One region of the Lysinibacillus sp. FN11 genome, then DNA from elsewhere that is predicted to be linked to it. Evidence: predicted binding sites of a transcription regulator. Region 1 holds the regulator's gene; each other region holds the start of a gene.

Evidence for each region. The regulator CtsR, encoded in region 1, represses protease genes until heat stress. The targets are predictions, from matches to a motif close to ATGGTCAATAAAGGTCAAACA.
Region 2: the regulator CtsR is predicted to act here: its motif matches at 2,111-2,131, upstream of clpP (ATP-dependent Clp endopeptidase proteolytic subunit ClpP).
Region 3: the regulator CtsR is predicted to act here: its motif matches at 2,639-2,659, upstream of NP781_RS00825 (ATP-dependent Clp protease ATP-binding subunit).

Annotation. Positions count from the first base shown of each region.
Region 1 covers NZ_CP102383.1:4,156,942-4,161,891, forward strand. The annotation lists gene NP781_RS21920 (ATP-dependent Clp protease ATP-binding subunit) at 1-1,412, opposite strand, end outside; gene NP781_RS21925 (protein-arginine kinase McsB) at 1,402-2,511, opposite strand; gene NP781_RS21930 (UvrB/UvrC motif-containing protein) at 2,508-3,050, opposite strand; gene NP781_RS21935 (CtsR family transcriptional regulator) at 3,064-3,534, opposite strand; gene NP781_RS21940 (DUF4870 domain-containing protein) at 3,801-4,106, opposite strand; gene NP781_RS21945 (class I SAM-dependent methyltransferase) at 4,232-4,915, shown strand; gene corA (magnesium/cobalt transporter CorA) at 4,949-4,950, shown strand, end outside.
Region 2 covers NZ_CP102383.1:3,397,760-3,402,709, forward strand. The annotation lists gene NP781_RS17940 (amino acid ABC transporter permease) at 1-450, opposite strand, end outside; gene NP781_RS17945 (basic amino acid ABC transporter substrate-binding protein) at 537-1,334, opposite strand; tRNA gene NP781_RS17950 (tRNA-Arg) at 1,833-1,907, opposite strand; gene clpP (ATP-dependent Clp endopeptidase proteolytic subunit ClpP) at 2,218-2,808, shown strand; gene NP781_RS17960 (HPr family phosphocarrier protein) at 2,863-3,120, opposite strand; gene whiA (DNA-binding protein WhiA) at 3,233-4,180, opposite strand; gene yvcK (gluconeogenesis factor YvcK family protein) at 4,246-4,950, opposite strand, start outside.
Region 3 covers NZ_CP102383.1:187,445-192,394, reverse strand. The annotation lists gene NP781_RS00830 (YjzD family protein) at 203-397, shown strand; gene NP781_RS00825 (ATP-dependent Clp protease ATP-binding subunit) at 447-2,573, opposite strand; gene NP781_RS00820 (Crp/Fnr family transcriptional regulator) at 2,843-3,529, shown strand; gene NP781_RS00815 (metal-sulfur cluster assembly factor) at 3,595-3,903, opposite strand; gene NP781_RS00810 (prolyl oligopeptidase family serine peptidase) at 3,957-4,721, opposite strand; gene NP781_RS00805 (Cof-type HAD-IIB family hydrolase) at 4,843-4,950, shown strand, end outside.

The sequences.
Region 1 (4,950 bases):
TTAGATTCGGCTTTACCTTGCTCTTCTTTCCAATTTTTTCGGGTAGCTTCAATTTCATCCTTCAGCTTTTGCTCTGTATCTCTTAGTGCTGCTGCCTTTTCAAATTCTTGACCTGATACGGCTGCATTTTTTTCAGAACGAACATTTTCAAGCTTATCCTCAAGCGCCTTTAAGTTTGGTGGCACTGCGAATGAGCGTAAGCGTACTTTAGAACCCGCTTCATCGATTAAGTCAATCGCTTTATCTGGTAAGAATCGGTCAGAAATATATCTATCACTCATTTTGGCCGCTGCTTCAATCGCTTCATCTGTAATTTTCACACGGTGATGCGCTTCATAACGATCGCGTAAGCCTTGAATAATTAGAATAGCCTCTTCCACTGTCGGCTCATCCACTTGGATTGGTTGGAAACGACGCTCTAAGGCTGCATCCTTTTCAATGTACTTGCGGTACTCATCAAGTGTTGTGGCACCAATACATTGAAGTTCACCACGTGCTAAAGATGGTTTTAAGATATTTGATGCATCAATCGCACCTTCAGCACCACCCGCGCCAATTAATGTATGCAATTCGTCAATAAATAAAATGATGTTGCCTGCTTGGCGAATTTCATCCATCACTTTTTTCAAACGATCTTCAAATTCTCCACGATATTTTGTACCTGCAACAACTGTCCCCATATCTAAGGTCATTACACGTTTGTCACGAAGGATTTCTGGAACTTCATTATTAATAATTTGCTGTGCCAATCCTTCAGCAATCGCTGTTTTACCAACACCTGGCTCACCAATCAATACAGGGTTATTTTTCGTACGACGCGATAAAACCTCAATAACTCGTGTAATTTCCTTGCTTCGGCCAATGACAGGGTCTAATGTACCTTCACGTGCAATTTGTGTTAAATCACGTGCTAGGCTATCTAATGTTGGTGTATTGGCAGCTTGAGCTGCTTGTTGGCCAGATTGTGCATTATCATTATTACCTAATAGCAATAATACTTGCTGGCGAGCTTTATTTAAGCCGACTCCCGCATTGTTTAAAACGCGAGCTGCCACGCCCTCACCCTCACGTATAAGCGCCAATAATAAATGCTCTGTACCGATATAGGAGTGACCCAATTTACGTGACTCATCAACAGATAATTCAATTACTTTTTTAGCTCTTGGCGTATAATGAACGATTGGACCGACATCTTCTTTGCCCTTACCAACTAATTCTTCAATGCCAGCTTCAATCGTTTGAGGACTAATATCAATGGCTTCTAACGCTTTCGCAGCAATACCGCCGCCTTCACGTATAAGCCCTAATAGAATATGCTCTGTACCGATAGATTCGTGCTTCCAACGAATAGCCTCTTCCTGAGCAAGCTGTAATACTTTTTGCGCGCGTTGTGTAAAACGATTAAACATCATATAAATCCTCTCCTTTTTCCCCATTTATAGGCTTATTCGCATGTTCTTGGGATAATGTCTCACGAAGCATCTCCGCTCGTACACGATCCCGTTCAGCAGGTGGTAATGCCTCACCTGCATAGTGCTGTAAAAAACCTGGTTGCATACTAACAACACATTCATTTAAGGTCGTTGCTTGTATACCATCAATCAATTGTAAATCTACTCCTAAACGAACATTAGATAGGCAAGTAGCAGCTTCCTCACTTGTTAAAATCCTTGCATGTGTAAGTGTGCCTAAAGCTCGATAGACGCGATCTTCTAGCGCAAGCTCTGCCTTTTCCATTAATTTACCTCTTGCATGTCGCTCTTTTTGAATAATCTTTTCAGCGACACTTTGTATATCTGCTAATATATCTTCCTCTGTCTTCCCAAGTGTAATTTGGTTAGAGACTTGATAAACATTCCCTAGATTTTCGCTTCCTTCACCATATATGCCTCTTACAGTCATTCCTAAGCGTGTCATGGCATTTATAATTTGATTCATTTGCCCAGTTAATGTAAGAGCGGGTAAATGCATCATGACGGATGCTCGTAGCCCCGTACCAATATTCGTTGGACAGCTTGTTAAATAACCAAAAGTATCTCGAAAAGCATATGGTAATACTTTCTCTAGGATACGATCAATCTTATTTGCTTGTTCATAGGCACTTTGAAGTTGAAAACTTGCTGTCATACATTGAATGCGTAAATGATCCTCTTCATTCACCATAATGCTAACGGATTCATCTTCAGAGAGTAGTATAGAGCCCACTTGCTCTTTTTTAGCCAGTTGCGGGCTAATCAAATGCTTTTCTACAAGAATTTGACGCTGTAAAGGGGTTAAATCCTTTATAGCAAAATAAGCATAATCATTTTGAAGCGTTGGGCTATCGCTGATTGCATGTGTAACGGCCTGTTCCACTTGCAGTGCCTCATTTTCTGAAAATGCTAATGGAAAACGATAGCCATCTAAATTTCGTGCAAGGCGGATCCGTGTACTAATGACGATATCTGAGTAATCATCTTTGATATGCATCCATGTTGGTGTCGCACGCTCTAAAAATGATTCAATCATCATGTCACATCACCACCTTCAAATTGTAGATGCTTCTCTAGCTCTTTGACTTCATCACGTAGCTTCGCCGCTTCTTCAAACTGTTCTTCATCTACGGCGGATTTCATACGCTTGCGGATATCCTCTATTTGCTTTTTAATAACATACACATTACTGCGAGCACCAGGCATTTTACCAATGTGTTGTGGACCTGCCTGAATACGATTAAAAAGCTTTGGCAAATGATCTCCAAATGTGTCATAACAGCTTGGGCACCCGAATTTTCCTTCTTTTAAAAATTGCTTATACGAAAATCCACATTGTGGGCATGTTTGCTGCTGTGGTTGTACCTGTTGTTTTTCCCCCACCTTTTGCCATGTAGGAGAGCCAAACCAGTTAGACAATAACTGTTGAATAGATACTGGCTCTTGTTTAAACTCTGCATGAAATGGATGGAATTGTGAGGCGCAGACGTCACAATAATGATGCTCTACTTTTTGCCCACTTTGAACTTGTGTTACTGTAACTGTCGCATTACGTTGTTTACAATGTTCGCATATCATTTCCATCACCTCACTATTTTTGTTGTTCATATTTTATTGTTGTCAGCATTGCTCGCAATATTTTTGATCGAATGACATCTCTTAATGGGAGATGCAAGTCGATCGTGGAGCGATCAATTGCTGCTAACATTAATTTCGCTTCTCGCTTGGAAATTACCTGCTCATCAATGAGTCGGTAAACCAAATCTTCTGCCATCGTTTGTGATGCCCCACCTTCAATTTGCCTGAGAACATCGTCGATCAAATCAATCTGTGAATTCGCGCGGACACGTAAAATTCGAATGTATCCACCACCACCACGTTTGCTCTCAACAAGGTAACCCCGCTCGGCAGTAAATCTTGTATTAATAACATAATTTATTTGTGATGGTACACATTGAAATTTATCAGCAATTTCACTACGTTTAATTTCAATATGCCCTTCCCCACCTAATTCAAGTACTTGCTTTAAGTAACCCTCTATGATGTCTGATATATTACGCATTTTAGGAATACACCTCGCTTGCTTCACTGACTTTGACTATCTTTGACTTTCTTTGAGTATATTATACAAAACGCTTGAAAAAAATTGCAATGATTTCGCCCATAGAAAAGTGGAAAGTCTTGAAAATGGCTTTTTAATAACCGAAAAAGGCACTTTTCGATCATTTGTTTACGGTTTAATAATTTCCTCATACACCTAATGTACCCTTATTCGTCATAGAAAAAACGCAAGCATATGCAACTAGCATATACTTGCGTCTATGAAAATTATACCCAGCGACCAACAATTGGATAACGCCAAGGTTCATCAGACAATGCTTTTACGATACCGATAATCGGTACCACAAATAGCATAATGCCGAAAATGATTAAAAATGGTAAGCCAATAAGGACAAAGCTTAAAACAACAGAGATAGCAATTAAAACACCCATGACAATTTGGAATAGCAGTGCTTGAATAGAAATTGCCTTTATTTCCTCATCCGAACTAATTAAAAAGAAAATAATGGGCACTAACCATGGCGCAAAAAATGCACTTGCGTGTATGATTACTTTAGACCATTTAGACTCCATATATATCAACCCTTTCTTTGAACTTTATTCTATGTTTTATGTACTACTATTTACGAAACTATACCCGCAATAGTTTCACATTAAGAAGGATTTTTTAAAATTTTTTTGAAAGGCTGTGAGGAGCGTTGGAATTTAACAACACATTAGCAAATGAATATGAAAAGGGTATTCGCCGTACATTGCCTAGTTATGATACCATGCTACGTTTAATACAAACTTTTTATCATTCTAGGCTATCAGAAAATGCTAACATGTTAGTCGTGGGAGCAGGGAGTGGCAATGAAATTATACAGCTTGCAGAAGGAAGACCTCACTGGTCATTTACTGGCATTGATCCATCAGAATCCATGCTTACTATAGCTAAAGAGCGTTTGCTCACTCTACCAAATAATATGTCATTCCATCAGGCTACAATACTAGATGCTTCGCTGTCCTCTACTCAGTATGATGCAGCAAGTTGTGTTCTCGTCTTGCATTTTATTCACGATTATAAAGAAAAGCTAGAAACAATAAAAGCAATAGCAAGACATTTGAAACCTGGAGCACCGTTTGTCCTTGTTTCAAAATATGGTCAGCTAGGATCTTTAGAAACAGAACTACAATTTGATTTATGGCGTTCTTATTGGCTACAGCATACTAGACTTTCTTTATCCGAAGTAGCAGAGATGGAAAAATCCATTCGTTCCCTTTCTTTTATGAGTGAAGAGGAAATTTTAACACTTTTACAAAGTGCGGGCTTTACTAAACCTTCTAGATTTTTTGCCACTACTTTGTTCGGTGGTTGGGTATGCTTTAAAGAGGATCGCTAACTATTTTGTAGTAAATAATTTGAGGTGAAAACCGT
Region 2 (4,950 bases), 760 kb from region 1:
CATACGTCTAAAAGCTTGAGGCAAAATGACCTTACGCATTGCTTGGTTATGCGTTAATCCAAGAGAACGTGCAGCCTCCATTTGCCCTTTTGCAATACTTTGAATCCCTGCACGGAAAATTTCCGCATTATAAGCAGCACAGTTTAAAATAAGCGCTGTAATCCCTGATACCATATAACCTAAAGAATGACCAAAAATTGTTGGAATAACTGCTAAGTGAATTAACAAGATTTGTACAAGCATCGGTGTTCCACGGAATAAATCGATATATAGTTTAGATGGCCAATAAATCCATTTCTTACTCGATAATTTTCCAAGGCCTAAAAATAGCCCTAATAGAATACCGCCAAAATAACCACTAAGTGTCAAAATAAGTGTTACGCCAATACCTCGTATAAACATATCTCGGTAGTTCCAGACAATGTCCCAGCGTAAGTCAAAGATGTCCATCCGAAAACCCCATTCCCCTTTAAATTACGATTAATAAATGAGCTTGTTAGCACAGTTACTATGTTAAAGCATCATTTCATTCATTTTTATTGAAAATCAATGCCTGTAATTTCTTTTAATTTACCGTTTTCTTTAATTTTTTTAAGACCTTCGTTTAATTTATCTAGCAATTCTTTATTTCCTTTTTGAACCATGAAGCCATAGTATTCTTTTTCGAATGCATCATCTTCAATTACTTTTAGTTTTTGATCTGGGTGAGCTTTGATATATTCATAAACTACTGCGTTATCTCCGATAGCTGCGTCAACATTCCCATTTAACATTTCTTGAATAGCGATTGGCTGACTTTCAAAAGCCATAATATTTGTACTTGCTTCCCCTTGTAGCTTTTTCGCCGCCATATGACCAGTAGCATTGATTTGTACAGATACTTTTTTATCTTTTAATTCATCAAGAGATTTAATTTTTGAATCTTCTTTCACAACAATTAATAACTGAGACTCATAATACGGTTCTGTAAAATCAAATGATTCTTTACGCTCTTCCGTAATTGTGATTCCAGAAGCACCGATATCTGTTTCACCGTTTTTAATTGTTTGGAACACTGGCTCCCATCCAATATTATTCCACTCAACCTCAAAGTCCATCTCATCTGCAATAGCTTGTAAAATATCGACATCAATCCCTACAATTTTCCCTGAATCGTCAACAGATTCAAATGGTGCAAAAGTAGCCTCAGTACCTACTTTATAAACTTTTTTACCATCTCCACCATCTTCTGAAGAAGAGCTACCTGAAGATGCATCTTCTTTTGTACCACATCCGGCAAGTGCTAATGTTAATGCTGCAATTATCATCAGTAACATCCAACCTGTTTTTTTCATTGTATTTCCCCCTAGTTCGATAATTTTCCGAATTACGTATTATTTTTCGCAATTCGGAAATGTTAGACTATTAGGTCAATTATATTAACATTATAGTATTTAGACAACAACTTTTCGCATAAAATTAAATATTTTTTCATATAAATTTATATTAAATTCATATATTTTGAAAAAATATGTATAAATAACAAGAAAATTAACCTAAAACTAATATATATACAATAAGAACCATGCCAAATTTCGATAAATTTAGGCAAAAAAAAAGAATCCCCTCAGATAGGATTCTTTTTTTCGACTATTACTAGTCTCACGTACAGTATGTTCACTAAAAAATAATTTGGAGTTGTTGCTTTTTTGAAGGTTTGAAAGGAATAAATAGGGGAATAATGCCAACTAGGACAGTATTCCCTTTATTCTTCCTCTCGATCTCCAGTAAGCAGGCTGCTAAACTACTTATTAGGAGATGAGCTATAACAGTATATCAATTAATCAGTAAAATGGCGCCCTCGGAGGGAATCGAACCCCCAGTGCAAGAACCGGAATCTTACGTGTTATCCATTACACCACGAGGGCAAAAGACACAAAAAAAAAAGTACTCACTCTAGGCTTACGAAAAGCATGATGTAGATAACCCTCATTTTTGAAGCATACCTGCAAAATAGTGTCCTGTACTTTAAACCTTATAACCTTAATCATTATACAAGCCTATCCTATATAATTCAACCATAGAATGCAAAAACAATTTATTTTTTTTAATTTCACTTTAGCAGGGTTAATATTTGACCTTCCCTGACTATAATGTGTATGATAAGGATACAGCTGAAATACAAAGGAAAATTTTCAGCAAAGGTATTCGAATTTAGCTTTTTAAGGAGGATTTAACATGAATTTAATTCCTACAGTTATTGAACAAACTAGTCGTGGTGAGCGTGCATATGACATTTATTCACGTCTACTTAAAGACCGTATTATCCTTTTAGGAAGTGCTATTGATGACAATGTTGCTAACTCCATTGTCGCTCAGCTTCTTTTCCTACAGGCAGAAGATCCAGATAAAGATATCTCTCTTTATATTAACTCACCTGGCGGATCCATTACGGCTGGTATGGCTATCTATGACACAATGCAAATCATTAAACCACAGGTACAAACAATTTGTATTGGTATGGCTGCATCAATGGGTGCTTTCCTGCTTGCAGCTGGAGAACCTGGTAAACGTTTTGCCTTACCAAATGCTGAAGTCATGATTCACCAACCACTAGGTGGTGCACAAGGTCAAGCGACAGAGATTGAAATTGCTGCTAAACGTATTCTATTCTTACGTGAAAAATTAAATGGCATTTTATCTGAACGCACTGGTCAACCACTTGAAGTCATTGCAAGAGACACAGATCGTGATAACTTCATGACTGCTGAACGTGCTAAAGAATACGGTTTAATCGATCATATTATGCACCGTAGCGATAATAAATAAAAAATAGAAGGCATCACAGAATTGCTCTGTGATGCCTTTTGTATTTAATGAATGTTAATCTTCATTTTCAATAATTGTTGCCAATGCTGTAACCGCTTGCTCAGCATCGTTACCTTCACTGCTTAAAGTCACTTCGGTACCTTTAGCAACTGCTAAGCTCATAACACCCATAATGGATTTGGCATTTACTTTTTTCTCATCTTTTTCTAGAAAGATATCAGCACTAAAACGATTTGCTTCTTGCACAAATAATGCTGCTTGTCTAGCTTGTAGTCCTAATTTTAATTTAACCTGGACTCTTCTCTCAATCATTCTCAAAACTCCCCTTCACTACCGTTCGTCTATTAGTTTTATCTTACCTTACTTACTGGCAAAAGAACAATAAGCGATTAGCATGACATTCATACCTGATAAGTATGATAACTTAACCACCTATTTTTTCACCACGCCTTAATGCATCCGCAATCTCATCAATTTTTCTCAATCGATGGTTAACACCTGATTTACTAACTGTTCCACTAGATACCATTTCACCAAGCTCTTTTAATGTCACATCTTGGTATTCAACACGGAGACGTGCTATTTCACGAAGCTTCTCTGGTAGTTGATCAAGACCAATTGAATTTTCAATAAATCGAATATTCTCAACCTGCCGTAATGCTGCTCCAATGGTTTTATTTAAATTGGCAGTTTCACAGTTCACAATACGGTTGACACTATTACGCATATCTCGCAAAATCCGAACATCTTCAAATTTCATCATAGCCTGATGCGCTCCAACAATATTAAGGAAATCTGAAATTTTTTCTGCTTCTTTTAAGTAAGTTACAAAGCCTTTTTTACGTTCAATTGTTTTGGCATTGAGTTCAAATTCATTCATCAAATCCATTAATGCCTCACCATGTTCTTTATATAAAGAATAAACCTCTAAATGATAAGCCGATGTTTCTGGATTATTGACGGAACCTCCTGCTAAAAAGGCTCCTCTTAAATAAGCTCTTTTTTGGCCACTCTTTTGAATGAGCTTTCTTGAGATAGTATGGTTAAATTGAAAGTCGTCTGAGATGATTTCTAAATCAATTAATAGCTCACGCGCTCCTTCTCTTACACGGCATATATACACATTATTTTTTTTCAATCGCATTTTCTTACGAACAAGTAATTCAACATTGTACGGATACAATTTTTTCATAATCGTATATAGTCTTCTGGCAATTGCAGCGTTTTCGGTTTGCACGTCTAAGCTTAGTTGTTTATTTGCAAAGGATAATGAACCATTCATACGAATTAGGGCAGAAACTTCTGCTTTCATACAATGATTGTCCGCTTCTATTTGTGTCAATTCTTTTTTTGTTTCAGAAGCAAAAGACATATCACGCCCCCCTTTCAATCATGATTTCTATGTATATGTTCATCTTACCATATACAATAAAGCCATTATGTTTCTATTATTGGTCCTCTTACTTTTTGATGGTAAATATCAGCATAATCTACCAGCCATTCTGCAACATTTGTAGCATTATGTCGAACCGTTCCATCTGGTCGAATTGTAGCAATGTCTCGTTTGATAACTTCTAAACCCATACTTTCAAGCTTTGCTACGTCAAATGTTACTGGTTCCGCTCTTTCTTCTTTATACAGTTCTTTTACAGGGTTAGGGAGTTCTTCATCATTTACTAAAATGGAATCGATAAAATCATGGCCAACATGCTTATGTATGGCTGTTACATGATCGCCTGCTGTATAGGAAATGGTTTCACCCTTTTGTGTCATTAAATTACAAACATATATTTTTCTTCCTTTAGCCTTAACAACTGCTTCACCTATTTCCTTAACAAGCAAATTCGGAATAATACTTGTATATAAGCTTCCTGGTCCTATTAAAATATAGTCTGCACGAAGTATTGCACGAATAGCTTCTGGCAACGGTTGCACATTTTCAGGTACTAAAAAAACGCGATTAATGCGTTTTGTCGCTGTCGGAATTTTTGATTCTCCCTCGATAATTGAACCGTCCTCAAGCACAGCATGTAGGGTGATTTTTTTATTAGCTGCTGGAATAACTCGACCATGAACTTTTAAAACCTTTCCCATCTCACTGATAGCATGATTGAAATCACCGGTAATATCAGTAAGGGCTGT
Region 3 (4,950 bases), 940 kb from region 1:
CGCTTAGGAGCGCATTCCCCTATTTCAGAGCTGTTCCTAAATACTTTACATTACCAAACATAAAATACTAAATCTCATATTTGTTGTGACAAAATCGCCATGTTTCACATAAATGGTTCATTTTTTTTTGATTTATGTTATGATATGATAATGAATATGAGTAAAACCTTATGATGAAAAAAGTTCGGTTGAGGTGAAATTAATGCAATATATCGTAACGTTCATATGGTCATTCCTACTAGTTTCTATGTTAAACTACGTAGTCAGCTCTGTACTTGGTGTACCATTTGATTTCAAAACTGGAGCAATCGTTTCTGTTGTATTCTCCATCCTTATCTTTATTATTGGAGCAATCATTCCAAACGACCCTACACCAGAAGCTGCAGACCATCATTAATTCAGCTAGAAAAAACCTGTTCAGCTTCATGCCGAACAGGTTTTTTCTGTTATTTTTCCACAACACATTGTCCCTTATGCATTTTCACATGCAACGTCTCCCCTGGTAAAACTTCTCCGCGTAAGAGTTCTCTAGCAACGGCTGTTTCGATATGTCGCTGTACAAAGCGTTTTAATGGTCTTGCTCCAAATTGGGCATCTGCCCCTTGCTCTACTACCCAATCAATGACTTCTTGCTCGACAGATAAAGTAATTTCTTGCTCTGCGACACGTTTAATCAATTGCTCCACATACTTCCAGGCAATCGCAGTAAAATGTTTAGTAGATAATGCATGGAAGAAGATGATATCATCCATTCTGTTTAAAAGCTCAGGTTTAAAATGTTGTCGTAGGGCTGTCATGACTAAGTCCTCCACAGCAGCATTATTTTCCTTTGCCTCCATTAAATAACTAGAGCCGATATTCGAAGTTAAAATGACTACTGTATTTGTAAAATTCACCATTCGTCCCTGACTATCTGTAATGCGCCCATCATCTAAAATTTGCAATAAAATGTTCGCCACATCAGGATGAGCTTTTTCAATCTCATCTAGTAGCACCACAGAATAAGGATTTCGGCGAACTGCTTCCGTTAGTTGTCCACCTTCCTCATAGCCCACATAGCCTGGGGGAGCCCCAACAAGTCGAGACACACTATGTTTCTCCATGTATTCACTCATATCAATACGAATAAAGTGATCCTCTGAATCAAATAATTGTGCAGCAAGTGCCTTGGCAAGTTCTGTTTTACCTACACCAGTTGGACCTAAAAATAAAAAGCTACCAATAGGTCGGTGTGGATCTTTGATACCTGCTCGTGCACGCCATACCGCTTCTGTCACTAATTGAACTGCTTTATCTTGTCCAACCACACGTTCATGTAATGTATCCTTTAAACGTAATAGTTTTTCACGCTCACCCTCTACTAATTTTGTTACAGGGATTCCTGTCCAACGTGAAACAATTGCAGCAATTTCATCTGCTGTTACCTCTTCACGTAAAATACGAGATTCTGCACCGTTCTCTAATTCCTTTTCAAGGACCTGAATGTCTTTTTCAAGTGTCGGAATTTTACCATGACGTAATTCAGCAGCTTTATTTAAATCATATTTACTTTCTGCCTCATCTAGATCACGACGATATTTATCCAATGTTTCACGTTTTTTCTGAATATCGTGTAGCTTTTCTTTTTCGGCTTCCCATTGTTGACGCATGCCCTCAGAGGATTCTTTTAACTTTGTTAATTCTTCACGTAATTGCTCCAAACGTTTTTTACTTGCCTCGTCCTTTTCCTTACGCAATGCCTGTTCCTCAATTTCAAGCTGCATAATACGACGTGTGACTGCGTCTAACTCCTGTGGCATTGAATCAATTTCTGTACGAATCATTGCACAAGCCTCATCAATTAAATCAATGGCCTTATCAGGTAAAAATCGTTCTGTAATATAGCGGTTGGATAGTTCTGCTGCCGCAACAATTGCTCTGTCATGAATACGTACGGCATGATGTAATTCAAAGCGTTCTTTTAAACCACGTAAAATGGATACTGTATCCTCTATAGATGGCTCACGCACTAGTACTTGCTGGAATCGACGTTCTAAGGCAGGATCCTTTTCAATGTACATACGATATTCGTCTAATGTAGTAGCACCAATACAGTGTAATTCACCACGTGCTAGCATAGGTTTTAGCATATTTCCTGCATCCATAGCGCCATCTGTTTTCCCTGCACCTACGATCGTATGAATTTCATCAATAAATAGAATGATTTGTCCTTCTGATTCTTTTACTTCTTTTAGCACACCTTTTAAGCGTTCTTCAAATTGTCCACGATAACTTGCACCAGCGATTAACGCACTCATATCTAATTCATATAATACGCATTCTTTCAAGCCTTCTGGTACATCACCTTTTACAATACGCTGCGCTAAACCTTCCACAATCGCCGTTTTACCAACTCCTGGTTCACCGATTAATACAGGATTATTTTTCGTTTTACGTGTTAAAATACGAATTACATTTCGAATTTCTTCATCACGCCCAATCACAGGGTCCATCTTGCCATTTTTTACTTCTTCAATTAAATTGCGGCCAAATTGTTCTAATGGTTTTTTATTGTCTGTTTGTTGAAATTGCATAGCTAGCACTCCTTTATTTTCATATTTCTCATTATTTATATACCCACTCTTGTTTATATGAAAAAAGTTTGACCTTTTTTGACTAACTTTATTTTACATCACTCGACAAAGCTTAGCAAAGAAATCGCCCTAAAAATTTTTCACTTATTATGGAAGTTTACGTTATAATAATGATATGTTTCTGTGTTTTAGTATCGAAATCCACTATCCTTTTGTAATAATCGCCATTTATTACAAAAAGAAAGCGATGTGTTGGAGATATGGTTTTAATGGATAATATGTTTGAAAAAATTAAAGATCTTTTTCAAAACCACGGTGTTTTTATCAAAGTGAATAAAGGAAATAAAATTTTTCTAGAGGGTGAGCGGGCAAAAGAAATTTATTACATCCAATCAGGTGTTATTTCGATTAGCCAAGAATCCGAGACGGGCAAGGAATTAACCATTCGCATTTGTGGCCCTGACAACATAATAGGAGAAGGTTCGTTATTTTGTAATCTTGTCTATAATTCGATGACTGCCAAAGTTTTAGAACCCTCTACGTTATATGTTTTGAGTCGTAAATCTTTGGAGCATTTACTAGAAGAGCAGCCGACTGTTATGGTGGAATACATGAAGTGGCTACAAACAGAAAACTTAAAGCATCAGAGTCGTTTGCGCGATTTAGTGTTAAACGGTAAAAAAGGTGCTCTATTTTCAACGCTCATTCGACTGTCCAATACGTATGGTAAACCTGTAGAAAATGACGCGATTTTTATTGATTTTCAGCTAACAAATACAGAAATTGCAAATTTGTGTGCGACAAGTCGGGAAATGATTAATCGTATGCTGAATGATTTAAAAAAACATGAGATTATCACTTTTGATAAAGGATTTATTACCATTCATGATTTACAATTTTTAAAAAATGAAATTGCCTGTGAAAATTGTCCATTACAAATATGCCGTATCGATTAGTTTCGTTACAAGCAAAAACCCTGCTTATTTTTCAATAAGCAGGGTTTTAAATAATCCATTTTAACTTAACGTACGCCCAATGCCATTTTTGCATAGCGTGACATTTTATCTTTCGACCAAGGTGGATTCCATACAATATTAACATTTGTACTTTTCACTTCTGGAAGTTCACCTAACGCCGTATTCACTTGATCCACAATGACTGGACCAAGTGGACAACCCATAGATGTTAGTGTCATCGTAACAGTTGCAACACCTTCATCATCTAATTCCACATCATATACTAAACCTAAGTTGACGATATCAATGCCAAGCTCAGGGTCAATTACGTTTTCTAAAGCACCTAACATGCTATCTTTCATATCCTGATCCATTCGTATTTCTCCTTTCATCATAGTGTTAACCTTATCATAGCAGATGCACCCTGTTATGCCAAATGCTGTGCAAGCCATGCTGTAGCTGCTAGCATACCGTCACGTGGTACAGCATGTCCAGCCCTTTTGTTCACCATGAACTTTAAATATTCAGGGTTTGCTTCATAGTATTCCCGTAATGATTCATAAAATTTATATGTTTCGTGAAAAGGAACTGTTTTATCTAATTCTCCATGCCAAAAGAATACAGGGCGACCCGCGAATTTTTCTGGCGTGAAACTGACATCATATTTAGCAAGGGCTTCATTAACTTTTTCAACGTCTTCCTCTGACATCGGCCAGTTAACTCCGCTTCTAGCAAATTGTTGCAATTGGTATTCACCCAATTTTATAAAACCAGGTGCACCCATACATATTGCAGCTGTTTGTATCCAATCATAAAGTTTCAGACAGCCTGATGTCACGATGCCACCCATTGAAGTGCCTCCTATGCCAATTTTATGACTAGCTAATAAATTTTTATTCTTTAATTCATCATATAATTGTTGTACTTCATGAATAGAATTTAAAACAATGTCCCAAAAATTTAAATTCATTTGCATTTCCGTTAGGCCTTCGCTACGCTCACCATGAAATTTTGCATCTGGCAATAGGACACGCACCCCTTTATGCACCAATTGGTATGCATAGTGTAAGTTATGTTCTTTTGCACTCATAAAGCCATGCAAAAAAATGACTACTGGGGTTTCTTCATTCATCTTGTCTGTATGTATATGTAATAAAGGAATATTTCCCCACACTTCTTTTTCTACAAACATTATTGTCACTCCCAACTATTATCTCATCTTTATGTTAGCAAACTTTTTTCACTGTGACAAAATTTTGACGAATGTAAGACAAAGAGATACTATTCAAACTATAGGAAAGGGGCAACGAGCTATGAAACCGCATTTAATCGTATTAGACTTAGATGGAACTTTATTAACAGATCAACAACAAATTTCTGCAAAAACAAAAAAAACATTATTGCAGGCTAAGGAACAAGGG